4 regions of the Shewanella sp. SR43-8 genome follow, and region 3 is predicted to be linked to each of the others. Evidence: predicted binding sites of a transcription regulator. Region 3 holds the regulator's gene; each other region holds the start of a gene.

Region 1 (2,211 bases), on a different contig from region 3:
ATTGAGCTTAAAAGCGGATTTAGGCAAAGCGAAAAATAAACCTAAATTTATCGATATTTTTTCCAAAAGTCCGGCGATTAATTTGTTGTCGGCAGCGCGAATGTTTTTGTTTGGTGCTCGAGATGTATGGTTTGTGGTGGCGTTACCAGTGTTTCTAGCGGTGACATTTGAATGGGATCATTGGTGGGTGGGCGGTTTTATGGCGAGTTGGGTGATTGGCTACGGCATCGTCCAGTCATTTGCGCCTTATGTTACTGGTAAAAAACACGGCAAAGTACCAACAGGACGCGCAGCCTTTGTATGGGCTGGCTACTTATTACTTATTCCTGCTGCTATTGCTCTTGCGTTGCACTTTAACTTTTATATCCACGTGACATTAATTGCCGGATTAATGCTATTTGGCGCTGTGTTTGCCATTAACTCGTCACTGCACAGTTATCTGATTGTTAGTTATGCAGGGCATGATGGCGTGTCACTTGATGTGGGATTTTATTACATGGCCAACGCCATGGGACGTCTTATCGGCACCGTTCTTTCGGGGTTGGTGTATCAAATATACGGTTTAGAAGCTTGTTTGTGGATATCGAGTGGCTTTATAGCGCTAGCAACATTAATATCATTTAAGCTGCCGTATACGTTGTAATGCTTGGTGTTATTCTGGCGGCGCTTATGTTGACTCCTTTTCATTGCTCCTTTCGATACTGGTTCGCTAGTATCTGAAACTCTTACCGGAAACATCGGTAAAAAGTGCCTACAAGTCTGTGGCTCTTCCATCGCTCATTTTTCGATATTAAATTAAATCCTTTATAATCATGGTTTTAATTTTTTATTTACTGTTGGCACGATGTTGGCATTAGTAAAAACATAGTCGTTGTGTAAATGGTTAATTCTCAGATGGTTAGGTATGAGGTCGATATCAAAAGGATTAGCACATCACGCACCATACTGTAAATCGTACACCAAGGAGGTTTTTATGTTGGGCTGGACATTAATGTTTTTAGTTATAGCCGTTATAGCAGGACTATTGGGTTTTACTGGTATTGCTGGAGCCGCAGCAGGGATCGCCAAAATTATTTTCTTTATCTTTATTGTATTACTGGTGATTTCATTATTATCCAGTGCGATTAGAGGTAAAGGTCCCCGAGCATAGTAGGTAACCTGAGCTCTGAAGCCGAGTTAAGGTTAGCGACAAAACGTTATTCGATTACAACCATCATCTAGGAGATGAATATGAAATTATTAAAATTACTGACAATGGCAAGTTTAATGGTGTTTTTAACGGCTGGTTTATCAGCATGTTCAGACAATAAAGCTGAGAATGCTGGTGAGAAAGTGGATGAAATGATCCAAGATGCTGGTAATGCTGTTGAAGATGCATGTGAAGATGTAAAAGAAGGCATGAAGTCAGAAGATCCAGACTGTTAAATACAGTGCAATCTGATTAACTATTTAATCCGTTCAGAGCCGTTAGGTTATTAACGTAAAGTACATTGATGTCAAAGGTCACGACTTGTTTAGACTCATATAAGTCAATGTAAAATCTTAAGAGCGTGGCGCGAAGTGATTAGATAGTTATAGTGATAAGTATTGTCTTAAGCAGCACTCATGTGCTGCTTTTTTTAAAAAAGGAGGACCACAATGCTCACCCGTATCCATATTAAATATTATTATACCCTTGGTACGTTATTGGCTGCGTGCTTATGTGTGGCGCTTCCTTATGTGTTACTTAAGCTTGTTTTTGCGTGGCTTGCATTATCTTTAGGCTTGGTGAGTTCGGCGTATTGGTTTAATAGTGCAGGTATTTTCCGTAAACGCCAAGATGGCAGTATTCCTTGGTATATAGGTTGGAGCTTTATTCCGTTTTTATTGGGTTGCCAGCTATATAACGCCTGGGCGAGAAAAAATGACAAAGTTCCTGCAATACAAAAAATTGATAAGCAGCTGTATTTAGCCTGCCGGTTGTTTTCTGGCGATATTGACCGACTAAAGCATGAGAAAATTGATGCTATTTTAGATGTTACTGCAGAATTTGACGCATTAGAGTGGACTCTGGTTGATGAAAATATTGCCTATTTAAATATTCCGGTATTGGATCACAGCGTACCTAGCGTCGCACAGTTAAATCAAGCGATTAATTGGTTACATAACCAAGTCAGTAATGGCAAAAATGTCGTAGTACATTGTGCATTAGGTCGAGGGCGTTCGGTGTTA
Region 2 (2,211 bases), on a different contig from region 3:
GTATTCTTGTTGGCTTAATTGTGACAGTTCAATGATAGCAACGTCTATTAAGTTACTCTTCAGTTGGTCTAACCAGGACTGGTCAACTGAGCTGGCAATCTTATTAAAGTGCTGGCTACTTGGTAAAGCAAGTAGACGAGCTTCACCTTCTTGACGGTGTAAATGGTAAAAAAGTGTTGGACGTGGCATGCCGATTCACTCCCTGTGGTATGTAGTCCAATGTTTGTCTCGGGTGTCGTGTGACAACTAAAGACAATCATTCAGTGTTGTTAGGCCATTAACGTGTAACAAAATATTATAATAACACTAATAATCAGATGGTTAATTAAATTTTGTCCATGTGCAGACGTGCTTATGTTTAGGCTTTGCTTACATAATATGTGCTGGATCTCTATAGGTTATACAACCTATAGAGCAAAGTACTAGTTAAATTATCGAATACAGGAGGATTTGCGTTGAAATCATATACTCGAGACGAACAAGTTGAGTCCGATGTGTGGCTTTTGCATGAAGCGATTGATTTATGCCAAGAGGGCGAGCAATTTTATGCCCAAGCAATACTAGGGGCCGACGATTACAACATTAAGCGGGTTTTTATCCATATGGCTGACATTAGAAAATGCATGCTAACGCGTTTAACACCATTATTTACGTTGATGCGATCCAGTCAAGCAAGACCTATGGACAGTAAAACCTTTCACCAACAATCTTCATATAAACACTATGCTAAGGCTGAACACCTGATACAGGATAAACCATTACCGCAGGTGATTGCAGTATTGGTTGAAACTGAGCAACAAGTATTAACTCAATTAAAGTACGCCGCTAAAAAAACTAAAAATAAGCGTGTCGCAGGGCAACTTGCCGAAGGCATTGCTTGGCTACAGATGAGTTTTGATACCATGAAACACCTTTCCGTTGCAGGTAATTAGTCTGTGGGTAATAAAAACGCCTGATAATGTTGATTCTCAGGCGTTTTTTGTTGATGTTCGCTTCGTCACCTTTTAAGTCTAGTCGAGGTTAAGCCACTCTTGATTGCCATGAGGAAAAATTTACCTAGTATCGGTAAAAAAGTCCGATAACATTACTATTAAAAGTCATCATAGCAATGAGAAAATTTAATTAGTTGTTATTTTACATGTGGTTATAATTGTTGGCATGATTCGCGCATTATAATCCTTGATATTAACAACGGAGGAAATCTTTATGAAAAAGACCACATTATCTGTAGTAATGAGCATCATGTTAGGTTCAATGGCATTCGGTGCAAGTGCAGCACAAGATTGGCAAGATGATGCAAAAGATGCGTGGATCGATGGTAAAGCTGAAACCACACTTTTGTTAAATACTAATTTGAATTCATTCGATATTAATACTGACGTACATGATGGCAATGTGACCCTAACAGGTAAAGTTAACAGTAGTGTTGATAAGGCACTTGCCGGAGAATTAGTGAAAAGCTTAGATGGCGTTAAAGACGTCAATAATGAATTGTCGGTAATGAAGCCTGATAGCGATAAAGACACTAATGATCTCGCTAAAACCCTCACCGATTCAAAAGTCGCTACCGTAGTCAAAACGCGACTATTATTCTCAGCCGACGTATCTGGTACCGATATTGACGTTGAGGTAAAAAATAGCGTGGTAACATTAAAAGGTTCGGTATCGAGTGATGCTGAACGTGATTTAGCTTTAATGATTGCCAAAAATACTGATGACGTAAAAGATGTTGTTAATAAGTTACGTGTCACTCAGTAATCTATTGATAATCTTTAAACCAGCCTTTGGGCTGGTTTTTTTATGCCTAAAATAGGCAATAAGTCACTATATTTTGATTATTAGCAACTAAAGTTAGCCGACTGGTCTATTCTTGTTTATCCTGTCATTGAAATGGAGGCTCAATGAACAAAAGTGCAGCAAGTAGACAATCAATATGCGCCGTAGGCGAAAAGCTTTTTGCGTTACACGGTTATAGTGGCGTGGGCATTAAATTAATTCTCGACGAGGTCGGTATTCCTAAAGGGTCTTTTTACCATTACTTTGCCAGTAAAGAGGCGTTTGCGGCAGCCGTTGCCGAACATTATTTTCAATTACGTATTCAACCTATTGCTATCGATTCAAGCGTAAATTTTAAAACTAATTTATCAACAATGCTTAATGGGTATCATCAACTCATTGATGAGCTGTTTAGTGGCAGTGAGCCTCGTGGCT
Region 3 (2,211 bases):
TTATTTTGCTCGATGAGCCTTTTGCGGGGGTTGACCCTATTTCTGTCATCGACATAAAAAAAATCATTCAACAGCTTAAAAACCGCGGCTTAGGGGTATTAATTACCGATCATAACGTACGTGAAACCTTAGACGTCTGTGAGCGCGCTTATATTGTCAGCCAGGGTAATTTAATTGCCGAAGGCACACCTGATGAGATATTGAGTAATCAACAAGTTCGGGCTGTGTACTTAGGTGAACAATTCAAGCTATAGTTACTTTACTGGCCTTTTAGTCTATCTAACTCATTTCATTGAACGATATCTAAATAGCGTTAAATGTCATTGATGTATGTGACAATCGATTACAGTTTTCGAGATTGTCATTTTTATGGAAATCATCTAGGGATAAGCGGTAAATGAAAGCGTCACTCCAACTCAAAATGGGTCAACACTTAACCATGACCCCTCAATTGCAGCAAGCGATCCGCTTACTGCAATTATCGTCATTGGAGCTACAGCAAGAAATCCAACAAGCATTGGACTCAAACCCATTGCTTGAAATAGAAGATGAGTTTTCTCAAGCAAAAGACTCAGTAAAAGAAAGTCGCGACCAATCGGACACCGACTTTAGTGACAACAGCGTGGTCAATATAGAAAAAGACACCTCAACAGTCGACACAGCAGAATCCATGACCAAAGAAACCATGGACGATTTAGCTATGGATACCACATGGGATGAAGTGTACACCGCCTCTCCAATGTCAGGTTCAGGCAGCGCTAGCATGCGCGATGATGATATGCCATTCCAAGGTGAAACGACTGAAGGCTTATATGAACATTTAGAGTGGCAAAAAAATCTCACGCCATTTTCTGACACTGATCGAGCGATTGCTACCGCGATTATTGATGCCATTGATGAACGCGGCTATTTAACCCAAAGCACTGAAGATATTCTCGAAGCCATGGGTGATGAAAGTGTTGAACTAGATGAAGTTGAAGCGGTATTAAAACGTATTCAACACTTTGATCCCGTAGGTGTTGCCGCACGAGATTTAAGCGAATGTTTATTCATTCAATTAGCCCAATATGCCGACACAACCCCACATATAGACAATGCCCGTCTGCTCATTAAAGACTATTTAGATTTAATTGCTGGGCGCGATTTTAGATTATTGATGCGCAAAACCAAGCTCAAAGAAAACGAGTTGCGTGACGCAATCACCTTAATCCAGTCACTTAACCCTCGCCCGGGCTTGTTAGTCACCGCTATTGATGACGAATATGTTATTCCTGATGTAACCGTACTAAAGAAGAATGGCCGTTGGGTTGTAGAGTTAAACCCAGACAATATGCCTAAAATTGGCGTTAATCAACAATATGCAGCCATGGCTAGAAGCAGTAAAAACTCTGCCGATAGCCAATTTATTCGCGGTCATTTACAAGAAGCTAAATGGTTCATCAAGAGTATCGAAAGCCGCAATGAGACCTTATTGAAAGTCGCCAATTGTATTGTGCAATTTCAGCAAGGTTTCTTTGAATATGGTGAAGAAGCCATGAAACCTATGGTGCTCAATGATATTGCTGAAGCAGTAGAAATGCATGAATCAACTATTTCACGGGTTACCACTCAAAAATATATGCACACACCACGTGGGCTATTTGAATTAAAGTACTTTTTCTCTAGCCATGTCAGCACCGACGATGGCGGAGAATGCTCATCTACCGCTATTCGTGCTTTTATCAAAAAACTGGTTGCAGCAGAAAACCAGCAAAAGCCATTAAGTGACAGCAAAATGGCCCAACTGCTGGCAGATCAGGGGATCAACGTTGCGCGTCGTACGATTGCAAAATACCGCGAAGCGATGCTCATTCCGCCCTCAAACCAACGTAAGAGTTTATAACCTACAAGGCAACGGAGGATTTTTATGCTTATCAATATGACAGGTAGAAATATCGACATTACCGAATCTTTACGTGAATACGTTCAAGGTAAATTTTCAAAGCTTGAACGACACTTCGATCAGATCAATAATGTACACGTTGTGCTCAATGTAGAAAAATTACAACAAAAAGCAGAAGCTAAAATCAACCTTAATGGTGCAGAGATTTTTGCCATGTCAGAAAGCACTGATATGTATGCTGCAATAGACGCCCTGATCGATAAACTCGACCGTCAGGTAATTAAACACAAAGAGAAGTATACAAAACACTAACGATGGAACTTTGTACC
Region 4 (2,211 bases), on a different contig from region 3:
TGCATCTTACCTTGGAATTTCTCAAGTTTTCCATCGATTTCCTGTAAATCATCGTCGGTTAATTTACCCCAACGTGCTTTTAGTGAACCAGATGCCTGCTTCCATTTACCTTTAATAATGTCGTTATTCATAATTAAATACTCCTCCAGGTGAGAAAAATTCTGGGTCGCCGCAGTAGACATATCCATCTTAAATAATTACATCTTGGACAAAACCCACAGCCGATGATGTGTATTGATGATGTGGTTCGGTATTAAATACACATCAGCGACAGCTATAATTTTGATATATCCCTAATCCGTAGTCCGGCTTTAGAGATTACAACCAAGCATTCAAATACCCCGCCGCAGGGCATTTAAACAATGAACCAGTACTAGTTTTTCTGTAACTGTTGCAGAGTTTTCATTTCGTCGTGCATCGATTGCGCATCCGCTCGAATATTGGTCAGTATAAGCAATGCCTGGCCCTGTTGATTTTTATCGATTGCATCATCTAGCACTTCAAGTACCTTATCTTCAACTTCTTCAAGTTGCTTAATATAGGTGTAGTCTTCATCACTTGAGAACACTGCCACAAATTTGGTGTATATTTTGCGCGACTCTACCGCAAAAGAACTCCCATCTTCAATATCACCTTGCTCAGCAATGGCGAGTGGTTGTAATGCTTGAATCGCTGTGGCTTTTTTCGTGGCCATTTTGGTGAAAGTACTTTTGAGCGCTGGGTTACTGACCTTCTCAATTGCGTCTTGGTAAAACTCGACACCAGCTCTCATAACTTGGATGACATCTGTTACATTCTCTACACTTGTTTTTTGATTTAACATATTCACTCCTGTTTTGACTGTACTACTAACCATTGTTAGCTTACTTTCTTAGATGCAATAAACACCCCAACAATAAAATAAACTTATCAATTTGATTTTATTGAAAAATAAAATTAACCTTGATCTGCTTAATCTATAAAAGATGAATAATTTACAAAGAATATGAAGTTTTTACACACACGGTTGTGGTTTAATTTACTCCCCAATAGAGAACATAAACTTGTCTGATATCTACATGATTGACTCAAGTCATTTAACCAAGCCTTGTGGAGTATTAATGTTTATACCGGAGTGAATAAAAGATTAAATAGCGAATTAAGTCGTCAATGTTTATGCGGTTTGTGGCAGCGCAAAAAGCTCACCTATTTAACTCACTTCAACTCGAGTTAAGTGGTGGGATATGTAAGGAAAAAGACAATATTAGTGGGTACACTTATTTACCGCTGGTTTCTTAAACACTAGCGTACAAACAAAAACATATAATCCAGAAGTAGATGCATAAGGGTTCTACGTTGTTGCTAACTATGGTTATTTACGAGTAGACGGCGACGAAGAATGTGATGACGACAAAGATGCATATCAAGTATTTGCAGGTTATGGATTTAATCAATACATTGCAGTTGAAGATGGTTACATTGACTTTGGTAACTAGGGCAACGATTTAGCCAATACAGATACTAATGGCTATTCCCTAAATTTAAAATTAGGTTTGCCAGTGTCAGACAACATCAGTCTTTGTGTCCATGGTGGTCAATTGTGCCACAAGACTGATTATTCGGTTCTTGGCGCTCGCGACAGCACTGATGATGAAGGTTTATTTGCTAGTGTTGGTGGTAGTTATCATATCAACGAAAGCTGGACCGCTGAGGTCGACTACACACTATATGACAGTGACTTAAACCTTGATAGTGCAACCGATGACATTGATGATGCTAATTTCTCAACCGATTTAAAATAGGCCTCGTTCGGGCTTAAATATAAATTTTAATCGTAGTGATTCGGGATAAATAGCACCCATGTTTTTATCCAAAGGTAATTATCAATGGCTTCAACACTAAAATGTGTTGGAGCCTTTTTTAGATAACGATTCAGCCCGTAATATACTTTACAGCCAGTAAGCACATATCTAAATAATCTCTTATACCGTTTTATACAACCATAAAATGAAACAAAGGCGCAGGCCTAACTAAGTGTATTGTAGGTAAGTATTACAGCGCTAATGTAACTATTACACCGTACTATTAAACACGACTATATTAGCTGTGCCCTGTTAGGTAAGAAGAATTGATAGGATAATCGATTAATTTGCTTTAGGGCTAGCGCTGATGCAGTGCATCGGCAAGCTATCCCTATGGGTATGAAGAAAATTTACGTTAATAAAATATGAA

The links. The regulator sigma-54, encoded in region 3, starts transcription at its own class of promoters, with help from an activator protein. The targets are predictions, from matches to a motif close to GTTGGCACGNNNNTNGNNT.
Region 1: a site for sigma-54 is predicted at 836-854, ahead of H5114_RS12785 (DUF1328 family protein). Genes of this name have one in related genera too.
Region 2: a site for sigma-54 is predicted at 1,153-1,171, ahead of H5114_RS12810 (BON domain-containing protein). Genes of this name have one in related genera too.
Region 4: a site for sigma-54 is predicted at 876-894, ahead of H5114_RS06395 (PA2169 family four-helix-bundle protein). Genes of this name have one in related genera too.

The regions. Positions count from the first base shown of each region.
Region 1 covers NZ_JACJDX010000009.1:15,267-17,477, forward strand. The annotation lists gene arsJ (organoarsenical effux MFS transporter ArsJ) at 1-643, shown strand, start outside; gene H5114_RS12785 (DUF1328 family protein) at 974-1,150, shown strand; gene H5114_RS12790 (hypothetical protein) at 1,231-1,425, shown strand; gene H5114_RS12795 (diacylglycerol kinase family protein) at 1,639-2,211, shown strand, end outside.
Region 2 covers NZ_JACJDX010000009.1:19,749-21,959, forward strand. The annotation lists gene H5114_RS12800 (sigma-54-dependent Fis family transcriptional regulator) at 1-189, opposite strand, end outside; gene H5114_RS12805 (hypothetical protein) at 456-932, shown strand; gene H5114_RS12810 (BON domain-containing protein) at 1,207-1,758, shown strand; gene H5114_RS12815 (TetR/AcrR family transcriptional regulator) at 1,902-2,211, shown strand, end outside.
Region 3 covers NZ_JACJDX010000003.1:209,033-211,243, forward strand. The annotation lists gene lptB (LPS export ABC transporter ATP-binding protein) at 1-254, shown strand, start outside; gene H5114_RS05155 (RNA polymerase factor sigma-54) at 398-1,882, shown strand; gene hpf (ribosome hibernation promoting factor) at 1,907-2,194, shown strand; gene ptsN (PTS IIA-like nitrogen regulatory protein PtsN) at 2,197-2,211, shown strand, end outside.
Region 4 covers NZ_JACJDX010000004.1:118,945-121,155, reverse strand. The annotation lists gene H5114_RS06400 (CsbD family protein) at 1-131, opposite strand, end outside; gene H5114_RS06395 (PA2169 family four-helix-bundle protein) at 374-823, opposite strand; partial or broken gene H5114_RS20470 (outer membrane beta-barrel protein) at 1,377-1,781, shown strand.